One region of the Saccharopolyspora sp. NPDC050389 genome, then DNA from elsewhere that is predicted to be linked to it. Evidence: riboswitches for the same ligand, from Rfam matches in the RefSeq annotation. Region 1 holds a riboswitch; each other region holds the start of a gene.
The links. Region 1 has a riboswitch for cobalamin ahead of cobN (cobaltochelatase subunit CobN). Riboswitches for the same ligand answer to the same signal wherever they lie in the genome.
Positions count from the first base shown of each region.

Region 2: linked by a shared signal. The riboswitch ahead of AB0I53_RS42880 (putative cobaltochelatase) and the one ahead of cobN (cobaltochelatase subunit CobN) in region 1 are both predicted to bind cobalamin.
Region 3: linked by a shared signal. The riboswitch ahead of AB0I53_RS03635 (RNA-guided endonuclease TnpB family protein) and the one ahead of cobN (cobaltochelatase subunit CobN) in region 1 are both predicted to bind cobalamin.
Region 4: linked by a shared signal. The riboswitch ahead of metE (5-methyltetrahydropteroyltriglutamate--homocysteine S-methyltransferase) and the one ahead of cobN (cobaltochelatase subunit CobN) in region 1 are both predicted to bind cobalamin.

Region 1 covers NZ_JBFAKG010000056.1:49,938-53,138, reverse strand. Annotated here, with positions in the region: gene cobN (cobaltochelatase subunit CobN) at 1-1,571, opposite strand, end outside; cobalamin riboswitch at 1,685-1,806, opposite strand; gene cobG (precorrin-3B synthase) at 1,939-3,183, shown strand.
Region 2 covers NZ_JBFAKG010000112.1:10,396-13,596, forward strand. Annotated here, with positions in the region: gene AB0I53_RS42880 (putative cobaltochelatase) at 1-1,361, opposite strand, end outside; cobalamin riboswitch at 1,417-1,541, opposite strand; gene AB0I53_RS42885 (TIM barrel protein) at 1,689-2,003, opposite strand; gene AB0I53_RS42890 (transposase) at 2,046-3,201, opposite strand, start outside.
Region 3 covers NZ_JBFAKG010000004.1:56,413-59,613, reverse strand. Annotated here, with positions in the region: gene AB0I53_RS03640 (MFS transporter) at 1-551, opposite strand, end outside; gene AB0I53_RS03635 (RNA-guided endonuclease TnpB family protein) at 765-1,994, opposite strand; gene AB0I53_RS03630 (transposase) at 2,006-2,164, shown strand; cobalamin riboswitch at 2,480-2,669, opposite strand; gene AB0I53_RS03625 (ABC transporter permease) at 2,832-3,201, opposite strand, start outside.
Region 4 covers NZ_JBFAKG010000025.1:71,798-74,998, reverse strand. Annotated here, with positions in the region: gene AB0I53_RS18445 (methylated-DNA--[protein]-cysteine S-methyltransferase) at 1-285, opposite strand, end outside; gene AB0I53_RS18440 (sigma-70 family RNA polymerase sigma factor) at 285-779, opposite strand; cobalamin riboswitch at 1,030-1,279, shown strand; gene metE (5-methyltetrahydropteroyltriglutamate--homocysteine S-methyltransferase) at 1,411-3,201, shown strand, end outside.

The DNA.
Region 1 (3,201 bases):
TCGAGGTTGCCGTGCTTGCCCAGGTGCACCATGGCGTGGGCGCCGAACTCGTCGATCAGCCAGCGGTAGGCCGCCAGGTAGTGGTGGCTCGGCGGCAGGTCCGGGTCGTGGTAGATCGCGATCGGGTTCTCGCCGAAGCCGCGGGGCGGCTGCACCATGAGCACGACGTTGCCCGCCTGGACGGCGGCGAGCACGATCTCGCCGTCCGGATCCTGGGAGCGGTCGACGAACAGCTCTCCCGGCGGCGGTCCCCAGTGCTCCTCGATGTCGGCGCGCAGGTCCTCGGGCAGCGTCGCGAACCAGCTCGCGTAGCGGCCGGCGGGGATGCGGACCGGGTTGCCGCTCAGCTGCTCCTCGGACAGCCAGTCCCGGTCCTGGCCACCGGCGGCGATCAGCGCGTGGATCAGGGCGTCGCCGTCTTGGCTCGCGACGCCGGGCAGTGCGTCGGGGCCGTCCGCGGGGCCGACGTCGTAGCCGTGCTCGCGCAGCGCCTGCAGCAGGCGGACCGCGCTGACCGGCGTGTCCAGGCCGACCGCGTTGCCGATCCGGGAATGCTTGGTCGGGTAGGCCGAGAGCATCAGTGCCAGGCGCTTTTCCTGCGGTGGCACGTGCCGCAACGTTGCGTGCCGGACCGCGATGCCGGCAACCCTGGCCGCGCGTTCGCGGTCGGCCACGTAGACCGGCAGACCCTCGGCGTCGTTCTCCTTGAAGGAGAACGGCACGGTGATCAGGCGGCCGTCGAACTCGGGCACGGCGACCTGCGTGGCCATGTCCAGCGGCGACAGGCCCTCGTCGTTGTCCTCCCAGGCGGCGCGGGTGCTGGTCAGGCACAGCCCCTGCAGGATCGGGATGTCGAGTTCGGCGAGCGCGCCGACGTCCCACGCCTCGTCGTCACCGCCGGCGGAGGCGGTGGCGGGTTTCGTGCCTCCCGCGGCGAGCACCGTGACGATCAGCGCGTCCGCCCGGCCGAGCTGCTCCAGCAGCTGGGCGTCGGGCGCTCGCAGGGAGGCGCAGAACAGCGGGAGGGCTTGGCCTCCGGCGTCTTCGATGGCCTCGCACAGCGCGTGCGCGAACGCGGTGTTGCCCGCCATGTGGTGCGCGCGGTAGTAGAGCACAGCGACGGTCGGTCCTTCGGTGCGCCGCGGTGTCCGCTCCAGCACACCCCAGGTCGGCGTTTCCGCCGGCGGCTCGAAGCCGTGCCCGGTGAGCAGGATCGTGTCGGACAGGAAGCGGTGCAGCTCCGCCAGGTTGTCCGGGCCGCCGTGGGCGAGGTAGCGGTGCGCTTCGGCGCACACCCCGCTCGGCACGGTCGAGCATTCCATCAGTTCCGCGTCCGGGGCCTGTTCGCCGCCGAGCACGATCACCGGGCGCGGGCCCGCGAGCAGGGCGTCCAGGCCCTCTTCCCAGGCCCGGCGGCCGCCGAGCAGTCGCACGACGACGAGGTCGACGTCCTCCAGCAGCGGCGGCAGGTCGTCCACGCCCAGCCGCGCCGGGTTGCCGAGCCGGTACTCGGCGTCGGCGGCCCTCGCGCTGAGCAGATCTGTGTCCGAAGTGGACAGAAGTAGGATCATGCGGATCGCTCCTCGGCGTGGCGAACGGCGTCGCTGGGCCTGGGCGCGCGTGCGCGGCGCATGACGGCACCTCTCTCGGGGTCCTCGCCCCGGTTCGTAGGTCGCGGCGACCGGAGTCTCCTGGCTCCCGGATCAGCGCTCGCTCCGTCTTCCCGTCCAGTTCGGACAGTGACTTCCTGGAGTCCGCTCCCCGGTGACAGTGGCGGGACCGCGCCGGATTCGCACCGGCTTCCTCCGCATGTCGCCGCTGAATGCTGCGACCACTCTTCGCAACGAGGCGATCTTACGTCAAGCGGCGCGGGCATGACGCGCGTCGCACCGCTCTTGGTTTGCGTCCGCAACTACCGAGGTCCGTAGTATCACCCGCGTGTTGCACAGAGCCAGACCAGAACGGGACGCGTGTCCCGGCGCGCTGCGGGTGCACGAGGCAGCCGACGGTGGGCTGGCCCGGATCCGCGTCCCAGGCGGCGTGCTCACGCCGTCCCAGGTTCGAGCGATCGCGGCGGCCGCGGCCCTCGGCGACGGTGGTGTGGAGCTCACTTCGCGGGCGAACGTGCAGGTGCGCGGCCTACCCGCGGGAGCGGAGCTGGAACTCGCCGCTCGGCTCCGGGCGGCGGGGTTGCTGCCGTCGGCAACGCACGAGCGGGTCCGCAACATCATCGGCTCGCCCTCCGCAGACGGCCGCGAGCTGGTGGATGTTCGGGCGGTGACCGGAGAACTAGACGCAGCGCTCTGCGCGACGCCGTCGCTGGCGGCCCTGCCCGGGCGTTTCCTGTTCGCCGTCGACGACGGCAGCGCGGACGTCATCTCGCTCGGCGCCGATGTCGGCCTGCTCGCGGAGCGGGCCGGCACCCTGGCGCTGGTGCTCGCCGGCGTGGACTCCGGTGTGCGGGCGACTCCACAACAGGCGGCCGGCGTCGCGATCGCCGCGGCGGAGGCGTTCCTGGCGGAGAAGGCCGCACAGGGCCGCTCTGCGTGGCGGCTGGCCGAGCTCGACGATGGCGCGCGCCGGATCACCGGTCGGCTGTCCGCGACCTTCGACGTCGTCCCGGCCGAGCCGCGGCCGCTGCCGTCGAACCGGCAGAGCACACATGCGCAGGTCGGCAGGGTGGATCGCCGCGACGGAACGGCCGCGGTGGTGGCGGGGGCACCACTGGGCCTCCTGTCGCGGGACCAGCTGGATATCATCACCGCCGCGTCCGACGCCGCGGGTGAACTTCGCCTGACGCCGTGGCGGACCGTCGTCCTGCCCGGTTTGCGGCCGGACGAAGCCGGCCGGTGGATGTCGGACCTCGGTGCGCGCGGTCTGCTCGTCGATCCGTCCTCGGCAGGTGTCGGGGTGACCGCGTGCACTGGTCGTCCCGGGTGCGCGAAGGCGCGGGCCGACGTCCGCGAAGACGCCCGGCGCACGTTGCAAGCCCCGGCCGGCGGCGCTCTGCCGGTGCATTGGTCGGGTTGCGAACGGCGCTGCGGCCGACCACAGGGGCGCGTTGTGGAAGTACTGGCCACCGGTGCCGGCTACGAGGTCGGTCTCGACGAGGAGACACGGGCGTCCGAAGCCGATGCCGACCAGGTATCCGCCGCGCTCGTCGCGGCACGGAGGAAAGTGTGAACGAGAACAACGGGGCGC
Region 2 (3,201 bases), on a different contig from region 1:
CCGCTGCGCCCGCGCACGACCTGATGCGGTGCCGCGGCGGCCAGCGTGGCCGACAGGTGAATGCCGTGTCCCTCCACAGTGGACGAGCGCGTCGTCCGGCCGCTCCGCGCCCGGGACCGCGACCGCCGTCCCGGCGCGCCGTCGCCGAGCCCCGGCACCTCCAGCAGCCGCGCCTGGAACGCCGGCGCCGGCGCTGCCGGCGGCCGCTGCGCGGGCGCCCGGTCGTCGCTGCGCTCCTCCGAGCCGTCGGCCCCGCCGTCCGGCCCCGTAGGCCCCTCGGGCCCTTCCGGCGGCTGGCCGCCGCCGTCCGGTCCTTCCGGCGGCTCGTCGTCGCCGTCGTCGGCGTGCTCCGCCGCCTCGGACAGGGCCTGTTGGAGCTGGTCTTCGGCGATGCCGGGCTCGTCGAACGGGTCGCGGCGGCGCCGGTGCGGCAGCGCGAGCCGGGCCGCCGCCTCGACGTCCTCCTCGGCGACCGCCTCGGCGCCGCGCCAGGCCGCGTGCGCGATGGCGGTGCGCGCCAGCACGAGGTCGGCTCGCATGCCGTCGACGTCGAAAGACGCGCACAACGCGGAGATCCGGCGCAACTCTCCGTCCGGGAGGGCCACCGAGTCCACTCGGGAACGGGCGGCGGCGATCCACGCGGCCAGTTCGGCGTCGGCGTCAGCCCACCGCGCGGCGAACCCGGCCGGGTCGGCTTCGAACGCCAGGCGGCGGCGCACCACCTCGGTCCGGGTCGTCACCTCCCGCGACGCGGCGACGTGCACGGTGAGCCCGAACCGGTCGAGCAGCTGCGGGCGCAGCTCGCCTTCCTCCGGGTTCATGGTGCCCACCAGCAGGAACGACGCCGCGTGCGACACCGAAACGCCTTCCCGCTCGACGTGCGCGCGGCCCATCGCCGCGGCGTCCAGCAGGAGGTCCACGAGGTGGTCGTGCAGCAGGTTCACCTCGTCGACGTAGAGCACGCCCCGGTGCGCGGCGGCGAGCAGGCCGGGCTGGAAGGCGCGGACCCCTTCGGTCAGGGCGCGTTCCAGGTCGAGCGAGCCGATCAACCGGTCCTCGGTGGCGCCGACGGGGAGTTCGACGAGCTGGGCGGGTCGCTGCGTGGCCTCGGAGCCGTGCGGACCGTCCGGGCACTGCGGGTCGGCGGCCTGCGGGGCGCAGCCGAAGCGGCAGTCGGTGATCACGTCGAGCGGCGGCAGCAGCGACGCCAGCGCACGCACCACGGTCGACTTCGCCGTGCCCTTCTCGCCTCGGACGAGCACGCCGCCGATGCCCGGGTGCACGGCGTTGAGCAGCAGCGCCAGCCGGAGATCGTCGTGGCCGACGACGGCGGAGAAGGGAAAGCGCGGGGCAGCGGTCATGCCAGGTGTTCCTTCCTCGGGGTTCGGACGCCCCGGTGGCGGGAACAAGGGGCGGCAGTGTCCTGACTCCCGGATCACCGCGTCCCTCCGGCCTTCCCAGGTCGCCCCGGTGGCTCGCGAGGGAGGGCCGCTCCCCGGTCACAGTGGCGCCGACCGTGCCGGATTCCCACCGGCTTCCTGGCGCACCCCTTGCATTCGGATCAAGGTGCATCGTCGCAGAACTCGCCCGGCGGACCAACCGGCCGCGGCGGCGACGAGACCAGCACCACTGCGGCCGGCGCGAACGGGCCGTTCGCCCCGCAGAACGGCCCGTTCGCTCCACCGCACCTACCGGCGCGCCGCGGCGTGCAGCCCGTCGGTGATGTAGCGGTGCGCGTGGCGGGCCAGGTCCTCGTTGTCGTCCCACAGGTTCCGCCACACCGCGAGGGTGTCCGACAGCGCCGGGTCCACCACGGCCGAGGAGAAGCTCTCGAAGGTGATCGGCCCGGTGTAGCCGATGTCCACCAGCGCGCGGAAGAACGCCGGGAAGTCGATCGTGCCGGATCCCAGGAAGCCGCGGTGGCTCTCCCCGATGTGCACGTACCCGAGCCGGTCCCCGGCCTCCTGCACCGGCCGCACGAAGTCGGGTTCCTCGATGTTCATTTGACATCCTCCCCCGCCTGAGGCGGGGGATTCCGACTCTCACTAGAGCAAGAGTTGAGGTTCACGGACACTCTTCGACCGCTCACGCGGTGTTGTCCCTCCGGCACAGGCCAACAGCCTGGGACTTTCGTCCTGTCCTGCCGCGACGTTCATGCTCGCGTTGACATCGGCGTTGCAGGTGAAACCACAGTGGGAACAGACGAACTCGGCTTGGTTCTTGCGCGAGTCCTTGTCGATCCAACCGCAGTCGCTGCACCGCAGACTGGTGTACGGGGCGGGTACGTCTTCAACCCGTCCACGTGCTTTGTGTTCGGTCCGCTGCCGCAGCAGCCCCCAGCCCTGGGCAAGTATTGCCCGGTTCAGCCCGGACTTCGCTCGTACGTTGCGTCCGGGCTGATCAACCGTCCCCTTCGCTGAGGCGGTCATGTTCCGGATGTTCAGCTTCTCGAACCGGATCACATCAAACGACCAGGCCAGCGTGGTGCTGGTCTTCTCCGCCCAGTCCTTCCGCCGGTTCGCTTCCCGCGCTTTGAGCTTCGCGACCTTGGCGTACTCGGCTGCTCGCTGGGGACTGGCCTTCGGTGCCCGAGCAGCGCGGCGTTGATGTTTGCGGATCCCCGCTCGTTCCTTGCCCGACAGCTGAGGGCAGTTCAGCGTCCGCCCATCCGACAACGCCGCAGTGATCGTCACACCACGGTCGATACCGATCTTCTCCCCATTGCCAGGTTCCGGGATCGGTTCGGGGATGACAGCGAACGCCACGTGCCACTGACCGTTGCGGTAGGTCACCCGGAACGTTTTCGCGACAGGCAGGTCGCGGCGGGCGAGCCGGAACCGCACCCACCCGCAGCCTGGGACCTTGACTTGCGCCCAGCTGCGGTTGAGCTTGTGCACCACAACGTTTCGGGCCATGACCTGCTTACCGCGAACGTTGAGCAGCGCAGTACCGTCCGGGTTGAACGCGGGAACCCGGTCGGTGCCGATGACACGGAACCCTTCGTGCCGGTGCTTCTTCCGCCATGCCGGCTCACCGAACCCGGAATTGAACCGGGCCTGTTTGGCGTAGTGAAAATCCTTGAGCGCCTGCTGCTGAACGTCGACGTTGCCGTCTCGCAGCCACTCGTTGCCAGCACGGGCTTCGGTGAGCTGACGGCACTGCTCAGCGAACCCAGGCGCGCTCTTGCGTCCTGGCCGCCAG
Region 3 (3,201 bases), on a different contig from region 1:
AGCACGACGATCTGGGCGAGCGTCAACACCGCGAAGGCGACGCACGCCACCAGCGCGATCAGCCGGAAGTCGAGGGCGAGCAACGCGGCGCCCAGCAACGGCCCGACGAGAGTGCCGGCGTGCGCGAAGACGTTGAACACGGCGAACGCCTCCGCGCGCCGATCCCCGGCCTCGTGCATGAGGTAGGTGCGCACGGCGGGGTTGAACAGGGCGCCCGCCAAGCCGGTGAGCACCGCGGCGGCGACCAGCCCGGGCAACGACGTGAACACGCCGAAGAGCCCGAAGGAAACCACCCGCAACGCGCATCCAGCGATGATCATCGGGCGGCACCCGAGCCGGTCCGAGGCGGTTCCGCCGACCAGGAACATGCCCTGCTGGCTGAGGTTTCGGATGCCGAGGACCAGCCCGATCATCGCCGCGCCGTACCCGAGGCCGGTCATGTGGGCGGCGAGGAACGGCAGCAGCATGTAGAAGCCGACGTTGATGCCGAACTGGTTGATCACCAGCAGCCGCGCGGCGGGCGACAGCCGCCGGAATCCGTCCAGGGTCATCGCTCGCCCTCCTCGGACACCGGGCAACCGGAGCCGTCGGCGCCGCGGTTGCGACACGGATCGACGACGCGGCGCGTCTTCATCCAGCCGGCGGATCCCGAGTCCACTTCGGACGGTTCGGTGGCCGTGGGCACCAGGCCGTGGTCGAGGTGGTACTGGTCGTCGTAGATCGTCTGCCATTGACTTCCTCTCCGGCGTGAACGCCGGAGATTCCTACTGCGTCTGTCGGCGCGGGCGTCGCGCCGACAGGTCACCTCGGTGGGTTCCTGCTTCACCGCGCTGAGCCCCCACCTGCGTGGGTGGTCTTACCTGCGCTCCACAGGCTGTCACCGCCAGTCCGGCGGCCTTCGCGACGTTCACCGCCGCATTGATGTCCCGGTCCAGCCACACCCCGCATGAGCCGCACTGCCACGTGCGCACGTGCAATGGTTTGGGGCCGTCTTTGGTGCCGCAGGCCGAGCAGGTTTGCGAGGTGGGTTCGAAACGGCCGATGCGGATCACCTGCCGACCGTGCAGGGCGGCTTTGTATTCCAGCATCGCGACGAATCCGGACCATCCGGCGTCGTGCACGGACTTCGCCAACATGGTGCGCGCCAACCCGTTCACTGCCAGATTTTCCACTGCGATCGCTTGGTTCTCGCGGATCAACTGGGTGGAGAGCTGGTGGTGGAATTCTCGGCGAGCGTCAGCTACCCGCGCGTGGGCGCGAGCGAGCTTGGTCCGTTCCTTCTCCCGGTTGGCCGATCCTTTCTCCTTGCGGGACACGGCACGTTGTGCCCGCTTGAGCTTCTTCTCCGCCTTCCGCAGAAACCTTGGCGATGTGATTTTGCGGCCGTCCGAGGTCACCGCGAAGTGCTTCAAGCCCAGGTCAATCCCGACCTCCGGTGCGGAGCCGCTGATCGGTTCCGGCCTGGTGTCGACCACAAACGAGGCGAAATACCTTCCGGAAGCGTCCCTGATGACCGTCACCGATGAGGGCTTCGACGGCAGTGTCCGGGACCAGGTGACGGGGATGTCGCCGATCTTCGGTAACCGGAGCCTCCCGCCAGGGGTGATGGACCAGCGGGCGTTGGCGGTGAACCGGATCGCCTGCCTGCGGTCTCGGCGGGTTTTGAACCTCGGTGCGCCCATCTTCCGGCCCGCTCGTTTACCTGACAGCGAATCGAAGAAGTTGCGGAATGCCTGGTCGCAGTCTCGAAGCGCTTGTTGAAGCACGACGGTCGACACTTCGGATAACCAGGCGCGTTCAGGGGTGTTCTTCGCATCGGTGATCAGCCGCTTCGACAACTCACCCGCACTCGGGGCTTTCTCACCTGCCTCGTGCGCTGCGTTTCGTGCTCGTACAGCGTCGTTGTACACCACCCGAGCGCACCCGAACGCACGGGCCAGCAGGGCTTGCTGGCCTTGCGTTGGGTAGAGGCGGAAGGAGTACCGCAGCTGCACACCAAGATCGTATGACCTCGGTTTATCAGATCAACACTGCGCCGAAGCTGGACCGCCACTACTGGCGCGCTGAGCGGCTGTGGTCCGGCTCTTACTTCGCCGGTTCCGTGGGCAGCGCTCCGATCAGCGTGCTGCGCCAGTACATCGAATCCCAAGCACGTCCGGTTTAGGCCTGCCCAGCCCTTGGCGGGCTTCGCGGAGTGGGCCTTCGCCACCGCCCTGAAGGGTGGCGCACTGGCCCATATCGCAGCGCCGAATGCGTTCCAGGCACGCAGAGTTCCAAGGGGGAAGCAAGGGTGTCTCCACGCAGGTGTCAGCGGGCGAACAGAGCAGGGCTGGTTATGCCGGTGCTGCTGAACTGCTGTTTTCGGACACCTGGTGGAATCGGGGACTCGGCCGGTCTTAGCGTGGCAGGGGCGGGTGGCGACGACGCGCGCGGCGCGGTGCTGCACCTTCAGTACCTCCTCCGGGGCTCCGCGACCCCGTACGAATCGGTACGACGGCGTCAGTCTCCTGACTCGTGGATCATCGCTACCCGCTCGCCTTCCCACCGCTTGGTGCGGCAGTGGCATCGGTGGCGGTAGCTCCCCATTCACAGTGGCGGGACCGTGCCGGATTCACACCGGCTTCCTGCGCGCCGTCGCATGAACAACAACGCTGACGCTTGCACCAGACGAGCCGGGTGTCAAGACACCGAACCCAAGATCACCTCCAGTGCCGCAGGACGCGACGTGTGAGACGCCCTCGGCCGAGACTCGGCCAAGGGCGCCTCTCGTCCCGCCTGATGGTGGTCAGGATTGTCCTTAGTGGACATGCCATCGGCGCCGGCCGGCCGGCTCAGCGCGCCAAGCGCCCGAGCAGGGCGGCCGCGATGCTGATCATGATGCCGGCGGAGACGACCAGGACGCCGAAGTCCAACGCCAGGTGCGCCGGCGTGCCGATCAGCAGGCCGCGCAGCGCGTCGACCTCGTAGCCGAGCGGGTTCGCGTAGTTGGCCACCTTCAGCCACTCGGGCATCAGGTCGACCGGGTACAGGGCGTTGGAGGCGAAGAACAGCGGCATGGTGATCGCCTGCCCGATGCCCATCAGCCGGTCCCGGGACAGCACCAGCCCGGCGATCGTGATGGACAGGCAGCAGAAGAACGCCGAGCCGAGGATCACCACGACGGCCATCGCGAGCAGGTTCACCGGGTTCGTGGTGAGGCCG
Region 4 (3,201 bases), on a different contig from region 1:
CCGGTCCGGCGCCCGCAGGATGCGCGGGCTGATCAGCTCGGCCAGCGACTCCAGGACCGCGCTGTGCCCCTGGCGGGCGTAGGCGACCCGCACCAGGCCGCGTTCGGTGGCGGCCAGCAGCAGTTCGCCGACCGGGGTGTCGACCGTGCGGTAGGCGACGTCGAGCAGTCCCTCCCGCCGGGCCGCGCTCACCAGGTCGATGTGCAGCCGCGCGCTGGCGTCGAAGTCGATCGCCGGGAGTGCGTCGAACAGGTGTCTGTCGTCGGATTCGTGGATCGTCATCATCACGCTTCCCCTCTCACACTCGTGGTGCGTCGATACGTCGTGCGCAGGGTCTTGATGCCGTCCGCGGCGGCGCGGCGGGCGGCATCGGTGCTGCCGCCGAGGATCGTGGCGATCTCGGCGTAGGGCAGGCCGGCCAGGTAGTGGTAGGCCACCGCCATGCGCTGCTTGGTCGGCAGCGCGCTCAGCGCGGCCCACAGGTCGCCGTCCCAGTCCTCCGGGCGGCCGGTGGTGCTGGGCCGCTCGGGCAGGCGCTCGACCACCACCGGCCGGCGGGCCGTCGCCCTGGTGACGTCGACCGCCTTGCGGTGGGCGATCGTGACCAGCCACGCCTCCATGTTCGTGTCCTCGGCCAGCTCCGGGTAGGCGCGCAGCGCGGCCAGGAAGGTCTCGGACCACGCGTCCTCGGCGTCGGCCGGTCCGAGCACGGCCCGGCACACTCGCAGCACCATCGGGCCGTACTCGTCAACGATCTGCTCGAACGGTCTCACTTTCACTCCCCGTAGACGCCCCGCGCCGCGGAAGCGTGAGATGCGGATCGGGTCGTTTTCGTGATCGTCACCCGTACGTGGGTTTCCCGCGCTTCGGCCGCGGATCGGGGGAGGCGGCGCCGCGTGACGAGCATCTCACCGGTGGTGCGTCGATAGGCCGGAAGATCATGTTCAACGCGGAGATCGCCGGTCGCGCGGGGCCACCCGGCGCGGATCGTGCGTGCCAACGGCCCTTGCCAACGGCTCCCCGATCGGTAGCCTCCGTTGTGCTGGTGGTTCGTCCGCCCGGATAGCGACGCGAGTCGCGGGGCGGACGAGGCAAGAGGGAACCCGGTGCGAATCCGGGACTGCCCCGCAGCGGTGAGTGGGAACGACCGCCGTCCCCGGTCCGAGACCGGGCACAGCACTGGGCACGCGTGCCTGGGAAGCGACGGCCAGTAGGAACCCCGGCTCCGGCCGGGACGCGCCCGCGAGTCCGAAGACCTGCCACCGGTGCGCGCACCCACCGGTGCGCGCGGTCCGAGGTCTCGCGGGAGGACCTGGCGGACGACCGGCTCGCGCCGCGCGGCGCATGCCGGTTCGCCTGCGCCTTCCCAGACCTCGGGGCATCTGCCGTCGAGCTCGCGAGGAGAGGGCGTTGACCAGCAAGATCGGATCTACCGTACTCGGATACCCCCGGATCGGCCCCGACCGGGAACTCAAGCGCGCGCTGGAGCGCTACTGGTCGTCCCGAAGCAGCGAGGCGGAACTGCGCGCGGTCGCGCGCGAGCTCCGCCTCGAGACCTGGCGCTCGCTGTGGGACGCGGGCCTGGATTCGGTGCCGGGCAACACGTTTTCGTTCTACGACCAGGTGCTGGACACCGCGGTCACCTTCGGCGCGATCCCGCCGCGCTTCGCCGCGCTCGGGCTGGGTCAGCTGGACACCTACTTCGCGATGGCGCGCGGCGTGGCGTCCGAGCCGCCGCTGGAGATGACGAAGTGGTTCGACACGAACTACCACTACCTGGTGCCCGAGATCGGTCCGGACACGCGGTTCTCGCTGGCCGACCGGACGCCCGTGGAGCAGTACCGGGAGGCCGCCGAGGTGGGCGTGACGACCCGCCCGGTGCTGGTCGGCCCGCTCACGTTCCTGCTGCTGGCCAAGCCCGCGGACGGCGCGCCGGAGTCGTTCCGGCCGCTGGATCGGCTGGACGCGCTGCTGGACGCCTACGCGGAACTGCTCGGCGAGCTGCACCGCGCCGGCGTGGCGTGGGTGCAGCTGGACGAGCCCGCCTTCGCCGCCGACCGCTCGCCGGCCGAACTCGCTGCGCTGTGCGCCGCCTACCAGCGGCTCGGCGAACTGGCGGAGCGGCCGAAGCTGCTGGTCGCGGGATACTTCGGTGATCTCGGCGAGGCGCTGGAGGTGCTGGCGTCCAGCCCCGTCGAAGCGCTCGGCGTCGACCTCGTCGCCGGCAAGTCCACAGTGGACGTCCTGTCGTCGGTTCGCGGACTGAGCGGAAAGACCTTGGTGGCCGGGCTCGTCGACGGGCGCAACGTCTGGCGCACCGATCTCGACAAGGCGCTCGCCACCGCCGCCACGCTGCTCGGCTCGGCGGACGAGGTCGCGGTGAGCACGTCGTGCTCCCTGCTGCACGTGCCCTACGACGTCGAGGCGGAAACCGGCATCGACCCGCAGGTGAAGTCCTGGTTGGCGTTCGCCGCGCAGAAGGTCCGCGAAGTGGTCGTGCTGGGCCGCGCGTTGCGCGAGGGCCGCGACGTGGTGGCCGATGAGCTGGCCGAGGCTCGCGCCGCGGTCGCCGACCGCTCCGGCGCGGACCGGGTCCGCAACCACCGCGTGCGGGCGCGGCTGCAGGCGTTGCGGCCGGAATACGCGCAGCGCGGCGAATACGACACGCGGCGCGCGGCCCAGCAGAAGGCCTTGCGCCTGCCGCCGTTGCCGACCACGACGATCGGCTCATTCCCGCAGACCACAGACGTCCGCAAGGCGCGTGCCGCGGTGCGTGCCGGACGCATCGACCAGGCGACGTACCGGCGGCGGATGCAGGACGAGATCGAGCGCGTCATCCGCCTGCAGGAAGGACTCGGGCTCGACGTCCTGGTGCACGGCGAGCCCGAGCGCAACGACATGGTGCAGTACTTCGCCGAGCACCTGGACGGCTTCGCCAGCACCGACAACGCATGGGTGCAGTCCTACGGGTCGCGGTGCGTGCGCCCGCCGATCCTCTACGGCGACGTCTCCCGCCCGGAGCCGATCACCGTCGAGTGGGCGAGCTACGCGCAGCGGCTGACCGAGAAGCCGATCAAGGGCATGCTCACCGGCCCGATGACGATCCTGGCGTGGTCGTTCGTCCGCGACGACCAGCCGCTTGCCGACACCGCGAAGCAGGTCGCGCTGGCCATCCGGGACGAGGTCGGAGACCTGGAGGCG